4 regions of the Duganella sp. HH101 genome follow, and region 2 is predicted to be linked to each of the others. Evidence: predicted binding sites of a transcription regulator. Region 2 holds the regulator's gene; each other region holds the start of a gene.

Region 1 (3,090 bases), on a different contig from region 2:
ATATCGCCCGCCTGCACATTGCGTCCGCCGCCGGCCAGCAGCTCCGCGCCCTCCTGCTTGCCGATGTCGATATACGACAGGATTTTTTCCAGCTGCTCCTGCGAAGCCTGCGCGCCCAGCATGGTGCTGGAGTCCAGCGGATTGCCCTGCTTGATCGCGGCCACGCGGGCCAGCGCGCGTTCGATGAACTTCTCGTAGATCGATTCCTGGATCAGCACACGCGATGGGCAGGTGCACACCTCGCCCTGGTTCAGCGCGAACATCGCAAAGCCTTCCAGGCACTTGTCGAAGAAGGCATCGTCCGCATCCATCACGTCGGCGAAGAAGATGTTCGGCGATTTTCCGCCCAGTTCCAGCGTGACCGGAATCAGGTTCTGCGCCGCGTACTGCATGATCAGACGGCCGGTGCCCGTCTCGCCGGTGAAGGCGATCTTGGCGATGCGCTTGCTGGAGGCCAGCGGCTTACCTGCTTCCAGGCCAAAGCCGTTCACCACGTTCAGTACACCGGCAGGAAGCAGGTCGGCGATCAGCTCCAGCAGCACCATGATCGACGCCGGCGTTTGCTCGGCAGGTTTCAACACCACGCAGTTACCGGCGGCCAGCGCCGGCGCCAGCTTCCACACCGCCATCAGGATGGGGAAGTTCCACGGAATGATCTGGCCGACCACGCCCAGCGGCTCATGGAAGTGATAGGCATAGGTTTCGGAATCGATCTGCGCGACCGAACCTTCCTGCGCGCGGATGCAGCCGGCGAAGTAGCGGAAGTGATCGATCGCCAGCGGAATGTCGGCGGCGGTGGTTTCGCGGATAGGCTTGCCGTTGTCGATGGTCTCGGCCGTGGCGATCAGCGCCAGGTTGGCCTCCATGCGGTCGGCGATCTTGTTCAGGATGTTGGCGCGTTCGGCCGGCGAGGTCTTGCCCCATGCGTCCTTGGCGGCGTGGGCGGCGTCCAGCGCCAGCTCGATGTCCTCCGCAGTGGAGCGAGCCACTTCGCAAAATACTTGGCCGGTGATCGGCGTGACGTTGCCGAAGTACTCGCCCTTCACCGGCGCGACGAATTTGCCGCCGATGAAATTGTCGTAGCGTTGTTTGAAGGGATTGGCGACGCCCAGTTTGCTGATGTCTGCAAGATTCATGTCATCCTCTTTCTGCTGTGGGTATGAGCCGCGCGATGCGGCGGAGTAGTACGCCATGCTCTTTTCGCAAACATCGTGCCAGCGGAAATGCTGGGCAAACCCGGGCTTTGTGGGCTACCAGACTGTGACAACTGTTCACTTTTGACACAGTTGTCCATTCCTGATATTGGTGTCTGCCTAACTGGAGATCACATGAAGCTTCGCCCTACTCATTTGCATGCCGCCGCCGTTTTGTGCGTGACCGGCTTCGCCGTAGCGGCCGAGGAGCCGCCCGAAGTGGTGGTGGTCAGCGCCACGCGCGTCGGCCACACCGTCTTCGATATGCCCGCCGCGATCGATATCGTCGACGCCGACCGCATTCATGCAAGCCAGGCCCGCGTCAACGCATCCGAAGCACTGGCGGCGGTGCCCGGGCTGGTGGCACAGAACCGCCAGAACTATGCGCAGGACTTGCAGATCTCATCGCGAGGATTCGGCGCACGTTCCACATTCGGCGTCCGCGGTGTGCGGCTGATCGCCGACGGCATCCCGGCCAGCATGCCGGACGGCCAGGGTCAGGCCGCCACTTTCAATCTCGATATCGCTGAGCGCATCGAGGTGCTGCGCGGGCCGTTCTCCGCCATCTACGGCAATCACTCCGGTGGTGTCATCCAGCTGTTCACGCGCGATGGCGAAGGCGCCCCCGCACTGGAGGCCACATTGACCGCCGGGAGCTACGGCAGCCGCAAGGCCGATGTCAACGCACAGGGCAAGCAGACAGGCGTCGGCTACGTGCTGGACGCGTCGCGCTTCGAGACCGACGGCTATCGCGGGCACAGCGCAGCCACCCGCGACCAAGCCTATGCCAAACTGACGCTGGCGCCGGCGGATGGCGCGAGGCTCTCCATCGTCGCCAACGCGCTGCGCCAGGACGATACCCAGGATCCGCTGGGTGCGACATGGTCCAGCTATCAGCGCGATCCACGTGCGGGGGAGATCGACGCCACCGATACCCAGTCCCCGAAGCGCACGCTGGCCGACCGTTACAGCACGCGCAAAAGCATAGACCACCAGCAGATCGGCGCAAGCTGGGAGCAGCGCCTGGGCGATGACCGCCTGCGCCTGACCGCTTACGGCGGTAATCGCCAGGTTGTTCAGTACCAGGCGTTTTCCAAGGCATTCCAGGCGCCCGCGACGCATTCCGGTGGCGTGGTCGACTTCGACCGCGACTTCTACGGTGCGGACGCGAACTGGCTGCACGCCACCCAGCTTGCAGGCGGCAAGCTGAGTACCACCGTGGGTATCGAGTACGGCCACTCCACCGACGGTCGCAAGGGATATGACAATTTCATTGGCGTGCAGTTCGGCGTCAAGGGTGCGCTGCGGCGCGACGAGAGCGACAATGTGTCCAGCCTCGATCCCTACATCCAGACCGAGTGGCAGTCCGGTGCATGGATGCTGAGCGCAGGACTGCGCCATAGCAGCGTCAGGATCTCGGTCGACGATCGCTTCCTCGCAAATGGCAACGACAGCGGCGGCCTTGATTACAGCCACACCACGCCTGTACTGGGGCTGCTATACCGCTGGTCGCCGGAACTCAATGTCTATGCCAGCGCAGCACGCGGCTTCGAAACGCCGACGCTGAATGAACTGTTTTACTCGGGCGTGGCCGGCGGTTTCAATTTCGGCCTGCAGGCTGCGCGCAGCACGCATCTGGAAGCAGGCTTGAAGACTCGCCTGAACGAACGCACTCGCGTCAACGCCGCCATCTTCCAGGTTCGTACCAACGACGAACTGGTTGTCGACAGCAGCAACGGTGGACGCACCAGCTATCGCAATGCCGGCAGCACGCTGCGCCAGGGGCTGGAACTGTCGCTCGACTCATCGTGGAACCCGGGCCTGAGCACCCGCGTGGCGTTGGCCACCTTGCGGGCGGTGTACGATAAAGGCTATGGCCTGGTACAGGAAGGCAGCC
Region 2 (3,090 bases):
TGGTGCCGGGGCCGTTGTTATAGGGCGGCGGCAGCGGGTTCGTAGCTATCCGGGAGATGCTTGATCGCATCGTGGCCGTGCTCTTGGACCTTGGCTTTGTACTTCATGACCTGCCGATCCAGCTTGTCGATCAAGGTATCGATGGCGGCGTACAGGTCTTGCGACAGGCTTTCCACGTAGACGGTTTTGCCCGACAGACGCAGGTTGATTTCAGCCTTCTGGCGTTTCTCTTTCTCTTTAAGGTTATCTACAGTCAGGATGACAGCAATATCAATCACTTGATCAAAGTGGCGGGTGACGCGCTCAAGCTTGTTCTGCACATATTCACGGATGGCCGAGGTCACTTCGAGATGATGTCCACTGATGGTGAGATTCATACACACTCCTAGAGATAATGTCGCTTCTTACGGTTAGTGCGTAGCCCATTACTGCCGGGCGCGCAGGAACCAGAATAACTACAAAGACTTGCGGAGACTGACTGGCGGGATTTTCAACGCTTCGCGATATTTGGCAACAGTTCGTCGCGCAATCACCATGCCTTGTTCTCCCAGCATGTCCGCAATCTTACTGTCGGATAAAGGATTTTTCGGGTCTTCTGCTCCTGTCAATTGCACGATGAGTGCGCGTATCGCCGTCGAACTTGCTTCCCCCCCCGCTTCGGTGGCGACATGGCTACCAAAGAAATATTTCAACTCAAACATGCCATGCGGGGTCAGCATATATTTTTGAGTTGTTACACGAGAAATAGTGCTCTCGTGTAGACCCAGTGTATCAGCAATTTCGCGAAGCACAAGGGGGCGCATGGCGACCGCGCCGTGCGAGAAAAAGTTCTTTTGTCTTTCTACTATCGCCTGGGCGACGCGCAGTATCGTGTCGAAACGCTGGCGCATATTCTTGATCAGCCACTTGGCTTCCTGCAGCTGCGCGCCCATGGCGCCCTCGCCTTTTCCCTGCTTGAGCAGGTTGGCGTACATGGCGTTGACGCGCAGGCGCGGCATGACGTCGTTGTTCAGGCTGACCTGCCAGCCGGTGCGCGATTTCTTGACGATCACGTCCGGCACCACGTAGTCCGACACGTCCGACGCGAAGGCCGAACCCGGATGCGGATTGCACTGGCGGATGACGGTTTGCGCCTCGCGCAAATCCTCGTCGTCGCACAGCAGCGCCTTCTTGAGCTTGTTGAAATCGCGCTGCGCAAACCAGGTCAGGTGGTTTTCCACGATGGCCAGCGCCATGCGCCGCGTCACCATCGGTATGCCCGGCAGGCGCTTGATCTGCAGCGCCAGGCACTCGGACGCGTTGCGCGCGCCCACGCCCATCGGATCGAAGCTTTGCAGCAGCGACAGCGCGGTGCGCAGTTCGTCGAGGTCGATCTCCAGCTCTTCCGGCAAGCGCGCCAGGATTTCCTCCAGCGGTTCTTCGAGGTAGCCGTTTTCGTCCAGCGCGTCGATGATCAGCTCGACCAGCGCGCGGTCGCGCATCTCCAGCACCGTCACCCGCATCTGCTCCATCAGGTGCTCGCGCAGCGTGCAGTGGCTGGCCTCCAGCTGCGGACGCGAGTCCTCGTCGTCGGGCGCCTTGCTGCGGCCGGCGTCGCTCCAGTCGACATCGGCGTCGCTGCTGGTGCTCTCGGTGTCGGCGGCCGGGCCGTCGTAGTTGTCGGCGTCGGCGGCCGGCGCTTCCTGGGCGTTGGGCGGGCCTTCCGGCGGCGCATCGCCGACCGGGGCTTGCTGGCTGATGGCGCCGTCCGACAGCAGCCGCAGCGAGCGGTCCAGCGGGTCGTCGAGGCGCTCCAGCAGCGGATTATCGGTCAGCAGCTGTTCCAGTTCCTGGTGCAGCTCCAGCGTCGACAGTTGCAGCAGCCGTATCGACTGCTGCAATTGCGGTGTCAGCGCGAGGTGCTGCGACGTGCGCAGTTGCAAAGACTGTTTCATGGGTTTTACATGCGGAAGTGTTCACCCAGATACACGCGACGCACCGATTCGTTGGCGATGATGTCGTCTGGCCGGCCTGAAGCCAATACCGTGCCCTGGTTGATGATATATGCGCGGTCGCAGATGCCCAGCGTCTCGCGCACATTGTGATCGGTAATGAGGACGCCGATGCCGCGTTCCTTGAGGAAGCGCACGATGCGCTGGATCTCAATCACGGCGATCGGGTCGACCCCGGCGAATGGTTCGTCGAGCAGCACGAAGCGCGGGTTGGTCGCCAGCGCGCGCGCGATCTCCACGCGGCGGCGTTCGCCGCCCGACAGCGACAGCGCCTGGTTTTCGCGCAGCTTTTCGATCTGCAAATCGGCCAGCAGGGTATTGAGCCGTTCATCAATGGCAGCCTTGGATAAAGGCTTGCCGTCCACTTTCTGGATTTCGAGGACGGCGCGGATATTTTCTTCCACCGTCAGCTTGCGGAACACCGACGCTTCCTGCGGCAGGTAGGACAAGCCGAGCGAGGCGCGGCGGTGGATCGGCAGCGAGGAGATGTCGGTGCCGCTGATATCGATGCTGCCGGCGTCCGACGGCACCAGGCCGACGATCATGTAGAACGAGGTGGTCTTGCCGGCGCCGTTGGGGCCGAGCAGACCCACCACTTCGCCGCATTCCACTTGCAGGGACACGTCGTGCACGACCTGGCGCTTGCCGTAGGTCTTTTGCAGGCCGCGCACGATCAGGGTGCTACCGCAGGATGCTTCCATGCTTACTTCTCCGTCGCAGGCGGGGTCGACGCGGCTGGCGCGGGCGCCGGGCGGATCACCGGCTGGATCACCATGGTGCCGCGGCCGGCGCCCGGCTTGCTCTCGCCGGTGACGCTGTTCTTCACCGCGAACTGTTCCTTGCGGCTGTCGTAGGAAATGAATTCGCCGTCGACCTCGTCGCTGAGGCGGCCGCCCTCCAGGCGGCGGATCTTGGCTTTCGAGAACAGTTTGACCAGGTCGGTCTTGTTGCTGTATTCGATGCGTTCGGCTTCGCCTTCGACCCACTGGTCGCCGGCGCCGTCGCGCTTCTGGCGGAAGGTGGCCGGCGTGCCCGGCGTGCTGGTCAGCACGACGAAGTCATAACCCTCAGGGTCGGTGGTCATCACCGCCTTCGGCGA
Region 3 (3,090 bases), on a different contig from region 2:
CGTAGGTCGGCGGCAGCGCCCAGACGCCGCCTTTATGTTCGGCTTTGTCCTTCGGATTGGCGTTGACCTCCGACTTGTCCGCCAGCTTGAAGCCGGCCGCTTCGGCCAGGCCGATCACATACTTCTCGTGCACATAACCTTCGCTGGCGCCTTTGCCCTCCAGCTTGGAGGCCGGCAGGCGGTGCTCGACCACGCCGAACACGCCGCCTTTCTTCAGGCTGGTGTAGACGCTGCCGAACAGCGCCTTCATGTTGTCCGGGCCGCTCTCCGTCCAGTTGTGGATGTTGCGGAAGGTGAGCACCATGTCGACGCTGCCGGCCGGCGCGAACTCATACTTGCGCGGCGGCGAGAACACGCCCAGCGCCACCTTGTTGTACACCTCCGGCTTGGCGTTCAGGCGCGCCATGTAGCGCTCCGCGGCCTTGCGCTCGTTGGCGTCCGGCGAGGCCAGGTCGTTGCCGGCGGCGATCAGCTTGCCGTGGTCGCGCAGGTAGGGCGCCAGGATCTCGGTGTACCAGCCGCCGCCCGGCGCCAGCTCCACCACCGTCATCGTCGGCTTGATGCCGAAGAAGCTCAGCGTCTCGTACGGATGGCGGTAGACGTCGCGCTCGACGTTGGCCGGGGTGCGCGATGGCGCGGCGATGGCGGCCTTCAGCGCAGCGTCTTCGGCGGCGATGGCGCCGGCGGCGCTGAACAGCATGGCGGTGGTGGCCAGGGCGGCAAGGACGGTTCGTTTCATGCAGAGTCTCCTGAGGGTTCGTATGGTTGGACGATGCGCGCTTGCTCGCCCTGCGCGATCATGGTCCAGGGCGGCGGGCAGGTCAAGCGAATTGGGATGGCGCTCCGCCGCACCGTGACGGAGCATCGCGCACCGCTGCGGCGCAGCATTTCCATCGCCCTGCGCAAGCGGACACTCGCGGACACTCGCGGACAGTCCGGCGGACACTTAAACGGACACTCCAACCATGCCGTTCGCCGCAAAAGCAGCGGCTTTCAACATGATTACTCGTGGCACAAAATTTGCCTATCTCGTTCCTTGATCCGGCGCTAATATTGCTAAACCGGCGGAAACGGCGGCGGATATTCAGGTGTAGTGCAAAGCAACGAGCGGTAAAGAAGTAGTTCCAGCTAGAAGAGCAAATAAAAAGCAGAACCCCGGGCGACCGGCCCGCAATCTAATCCTTGCTGTTACGTTTTTGGAGATACGATGGAACGACGTGCATTCCTCAATGTTAGTAGTCTGGCCCTGGGCACGATGCTGCTGCCCGCCTTCGGTCGCGCAATCGCGGCGGAAGAACTGCTCAAGCCAGTCGCCCTGCAATTCAAGAAAATGCTGGCCGACACCGCGCTGACCGCGGCGACCCAGGCCGGCGCCTCCTACTGCGACGTCCGCGTGGGCCGCTACCTGAACCAGTTCATCACCACCCGCGACCTGAACGTCGAGAACGTGGTCAACACGGAATCGGCCGGTGTCGGCGTGCGCGTGATCGCCGGCGGCGCCTACGGCTTTGCCGCCACCAACGACATGACGCCGGACGGCGTTGCCGCCGCCGCCCGCCAGGCCGTCGCCATCGCCAAGGCCAACGCCAAGCTGCAGACCGAGCCCGTCATCCTGGCCCCGGTCAAGGGCGTGGGCGAAGTGGCGTGGGCCACCCCCATCGTCAAGGACTGGCGCACCGTCGCCATCAAGGAGAAGGCCGACCTGCTGATCGCCGCCAACAAGGCCGGCATGGAAGGCGGCGCCAGCTTCATGCAGTCGCTGCTGTTCCAGGTGAACCAGCAGAAGTACTTCGCCTCCACCGACGGCTCCTACATCGACCAGGACCTGCACCGCCTGTGGATGCCGGTGTTCGCCACCGCCGTCGACCAGAAGACCAACAAGTTCCGCTCGCGCCAGGGCCTGTCGTCGCCGGTCGGCATGGGCTACGAATACCTGGATGCGCGTCCGGAGCACAAGATCAAGGCGGCCGGCGGCGTGACCACGCTGTACACCAAGTCCTACGACCTGATCGAAGATGCGCGCGCGGCCGGCAAGCAGGCCAAGCAGAAGCTGACCGCCAAGTCGGTCGAGCCGGGCAAGTACGACCTGGTGCTGTCGCCCGAGCACATGTGGCTGACCATCCACGAATCGGTCGGCCACCCGACCGAGCTCGATCGCGTGCTGGGCTACGAGGCCAACTACGCCGGCACCAGCTTCGCCACGCTGGACAAATGGCAGTCGAAGAAATTCAAGTACGGTTCGGACATGGTCAACATCGTCGCCGACAAGACCACCCCGGGCTCGCTGGCCAACGTCGGCTACGACGACGAAGGCGTCAAGTGCAAGCGCTGGGACATCATCAAGGACGGCATCCTGGTCAACTACCAGGCCACCCGCGACCAGGCCCACATCATCGGCGAGAAGGAGTCGCACGGCTGCTCGTATGCGGACAACTGGAGCAGCGTGCAGTTCCAGCGCATGCCCAATGTCTCGCTGCAAGCGGGCAAGAAGAAGATGACCCCGGACGAGATGGTCAAGGACGTCAAGAAGGGCATCTACATCGTCGGCGACGGTTCCTTCTCGATCGACCAGCAGCGCTACAACTTCCAGTTCGGCGGCCAGCTGTTCTACGAAATCAAGAACGGCAAGATCGGCGAGATGCTGGAAGACGTGGCGTACCAGTCGAACACCCAGGAGTTCTGGAATGCCTGCGCCGGTCTGTGCGACGAGCGCGATTGGCGCATGGGCGGTTCCTTCTTTGACGGCAAAGGCCAGCCTTCGCAGGTGTCGGTGGTGTCGCATGGCTCCAGCACGGCGCGCTTCAACGGCATCAACGTCATCAACACCGCACGCAAAATCGGCTAAGCCCTGGAGACCACGAGATGAAGAATTTGAGTCAAGACGAAGCAAAACGTATTTGCGACAAGGTGCTGTCGCTGTCGAAGGGCGACCAGTGCGAGGTGAACATCACCGGCAGCCGCAAGGGCAATATCCGCTACGCGCGCAACGCCGTGTCCACCGCCGGTTTGATCGAGGACACGCAGCTGATCGTGTCGGTCGCCTTCGGCAAGAAGCAGGGCATCGCCACCATCAACGAGTTTGACGACAAG
Region 4 (3,090 bases), on a different contig from region 2:
CTGATCAATGCCTACTGGAGCCCCTACGTGCCGCAGCGCTACACGGTGCCGGCGATCGCGCTGGCGCGCGCGCTGCCGATCGCGCTGGCCGACCGCCTGTTCCGGCTTGCCAGGCCGCTGGCGTTCGCGCTGCACAGCGTGCCGCTGAACCGCGTGCGGCGGGCCTATGGCCTGCCATCGTTGGGCTATGACTTGCGGCGCGTGTACGCCGATGCCGACTACGTGCTGTATCCGGATATCCCGGAAATGTTCCCTGCGGTTGGCTTGCCGGAGCAACACGCCTATCTGGGGCCGGTGACGTGGTCGCCGCCGACGCCGCCGCCATCCTGGTGGGAGCTGCTGCCGACGGACTTGCCCATCATCTACGTCACGCTGGGCAGCTCGGGGCAGGGCGCCTTGCTGCCGCAGATACTGCAGACGCTGGCCGGCCTGCCGCTGAGGGTGGTGGCCGCCACCGCCGGCCAGGCCGATCCCGGCGTGCTGCCGGACAATGCGCAGGTGGCCACCTATCTGCCGGGCGAGGAGGCGGCGCGGCGCGCGCGGCTGGTGATCTGCAACGGCGGCAGCCCGACCTGCCAGCAGGCGCTGGCCGCCGGGGTGCCGGTGCTGGGCATCGCGGGCAATCTGGACCAGTATCTGAACATGCGCGGCGTGGTGGCGATGGGGGCCGGCATCCTGCTGCGCTCGGACCGGCTGAACGAAGAGGCCTTGCGGCGCGCGGTGCTGGCCCTGCTGGAGCCCGGCGCGGCGCGCGCCGCGGCGTCGCGGGTGGCGACGCTGTTCCAGCGCTACGATGTGGCGCGGCGCTTCGACGACATGCTGCGGCGCGTGGTGGACGGCCGGCATTGACAAAACGGACCCGCCGGATGCGCGGGTCCGTCCAGGCTCACGATGGCACGATGCGGCGGCGCCCCAACGCCAGGCCGGCGCAGCCCAGGCCGAGCAGGGCCAGCGTGGCCGGTTCCGGCACGGCGGCGAAGCTCTGCGAGGAATCGACCTTCAGGAAGGGCACCGTGGTGGGCGTGGCGCCATCCCACATGGTGGTGGGCGTGAAGAAGGATGGCACGTTGGTGGTGCCGGTGATCTTGTCCTGGAAGATGGAGCCGGTGACGATGTCCAGGTAGGCCGGGTCGACGTAGTCGATCATGAAGCGCGAATCGAAGGAGCCGGTGCCCACCGGGCCGGTGGCGGTGAAGCTGGCGTCGTTGAACACCAGGTGGCCGGACAGGATCATGATGCCGTCGCCGTCGGGATCGCCGACGCCGCCGCAACCGACCGAGGTCGGGCCTTCACCGTAGCAGCGCACGGTGTTGACGCCGTTGCCGGGCACGGCTTGACTGTTGGGGCCGCCGGCCGGCACCAGGCGGTCGAAGAAGATGGCGAGGTTCTGCACGCCGGCGCGCAGCGGATCGACGTCCATCGCGGCCGACTGGGCGGCGGGCAGCGTGAAGTGCGCGGTGGTCGGGGTCTGCAGGTCGACCAGCTCCTGGAAACGCACCACCTTGCTGATTTCGAAAGCGGTGTTCAGGCCGGCCGGCGTGACGATGGCCGGGATGTTGCTGTTCGACATGGTGCCGACCACCATCTGCGTGCGCAGCTCGGTCAGGTAAGGGGCGGCGCCGCCCGGACCGACGGTGAGGCCGGGTATGAAGCCGGTGGCCAGCGCGGTATCGGTGACGTTGGTCCACAGATCGGCATAGGTGGTGTAGGTGCCGGAGCCGGTGGGGTCCAGGCCCACGGTGGGGCCAGCCACGGCGGCCAGCGAGGCGCTCATCATCGCGGCGGCCAGGGCGGATTTGAGGTTGTTCATGTGTGCTCCCTAGAAAGATATGAACCCGGAAATCGGGATCGTACGGACTTCAGAGCAAAAGCCTTGCCAATGGACCGCGTGTCAATCAAATCAAGGACTTGGGGTGCGGCGGCGCGTGTGGCGCGGGGGCGGTGTAAAGAATTCCGTCGTTGCCGCCGCCCGAAAAAAAGCCCGGCTGGGGGCCGGGCCGAAAGGCGGGCATCAGGCTGCCGGCGGCCGTCGCCGGTTCAGCGCCAGGCCGGCCAGGCCCAGGCCAAGCAGGGCCAGCGTGGCGGGTTCTGGGACCGCCAGCGCGAACGAACCGGAGCCGTCGAACTTCATCAGCGGCACGCCGGACGGCGGCGTGCCGTCCCACATGGTGGCCGGCGTGTACAGCGAGGGGATGGTGGCGGCGCCGGTGACGTTGTTCTGGAACACGGCGCCGGTGGCGACGTCGAGATAGTGGGCGTCGACATAGTCGATCATGAAGCGCATATCGAAGGCGCCGGTGGAGATGCCGCCGGCGGTGGCGACGTTGGCCTCGTTGAAGATCAGGTGGCCGGACATGACCATCACGCCGTCGCCGTCCGGGTCGCCGGGCTCGTCGCAACCGGCCGAGGTGGAGCCGGCGCCGTAGCAGCGCACGGTGCCGGGGCCGTCGCCGGGTACGGCCCTGCTGGCGGCGCCCGGGCCGTAGCGGTCGAGGTAGAAGGCGATGTTCTGCACGCCGTCGTGCAGCGGATCGACATCCATCCCGGCAGACTGGCTGCCCGGCAGCGTGAAGTGGGCCGTGGTCGCCGTCTGCCGGTCCACCAGTTCCTCGAAGCGCGCCACGGCGCTCAGTTCGAAGCCGGTGTTCAAGCCGCCAGGCGTGTTGATGGCCGAGCCGTTTGACATGGTGCCGATCACCATTTGCGACCGCAGTTCGCTCAGGTAGGGCAGGGCGGGCGGGGGACCCAAGCCGGAACCGCCGCCGACGCTGACGCCGGGGATGAACTTGGTGGCCAGCGCGGTGTTGGTGACGTTGGTCCACAGGTCGGCATAGCTGCTGTAGCTGCCGCTGCCGGTCGGGTCGAGCCCGACGGCCGGGCCGGCATGGGCGGCGGGCGACGCCAGCGCGGTGGCGATGACGGCGGCGGCTATGGCCGGTGTAAGCTTGCTCATATTGTGCTCCCTGGATGGCAACCCCGGGATCGGGGCCGTTCCCGCACAGGAGCAAGACGCTTGCCAGCGGCCTTGATATGCACGGAATCAAAGGCTTGGGGCCGTCTCGTGATGGCGGCCGTGCGGCACTGTAAAGA

The links. The regulator sigma-54, encoded in region 2, starts transcription at its own class of promoters, with help from an activator protein. The targets are predictions, from matches to a motif close to TGGCANGNAANCTGCTTT.
Region 1: a site for sigma-54 is predicted at 1,200-1,217, ahead of adh (aldehyde dehydrogenase). Genes of this name have one in related genera too.
Region 3: a site for sigma-54 is predicted at 1,010-1,027, ahead of DUGA2_RS26355 (TldD/PmbA family protein). Genes of this name have one in related genera too.
Region 4: a site for sigma-54 is predicted at 1,862-1,879, ahead of DUGA2_RS28370 (PEP-CTERM sorting domain-containing protein). Genes of this name have one in related genera too.

What each region holds. Positions count from the first base shown of each region.
Region 1 is NZ_LRON01000046.1:8,392-11,481, reverse strand. It holds gene adh (aldehyde dehydrogenase) at 1-1,136, opposite strand, end outside; gene DUGA2_RS31825 (TonB-dependent receptor) at 1,329-3,090, shown strand, end outside.
Region 2 is NZ_LRON01000018.1:84,264-87,353, reverse strand. It holds gene hpf (ribosome hibernation-promoting factor, HPF/YfiA family) at 18-377, opposite strand; gene DUGA2_RS24175 (RNA polymerase factor sigma-54) at 456-1,934, opposite strand; gene lptB (LPS export ABC transporter ATP-binding protein) at 1,940-2,692, opposite strand; gene lptA (lipopolysaccharide transport periplasmic protein LptA) at 2,695-3,090, opposite strand, start outside.
Region 3 is NZ_LRON01000022.1:61,101-64,190, forward strand. It holds gene DUGA2_RS26350 (class I SAM-dependent methyltransferase) at 1-739, opposite strand, end outside; gene DUGA2_RS26355 (TldD/PmbA family protein) at 1,208-2,845, shown strand; gene DUGA2_RS26360 (TldD/PmbA family protein) at 2,863-3,090, shown strand, end outside.
Region 4 is NZ_LRON01000027.1:2,506-5,595, forward strand. It holds gene DUGA2_RS28365 (glycosyltransferase) at 1-849, shown strand, start outside; gene DUGA2_RS28370 (PEP-CTERM sorting domain-containing protein) at 887-1,810, opposite strand; gene DUGA2_RS28375 (PEP-CTERM sorting domain-containing protein) at 2,012-2,953, opposite strand.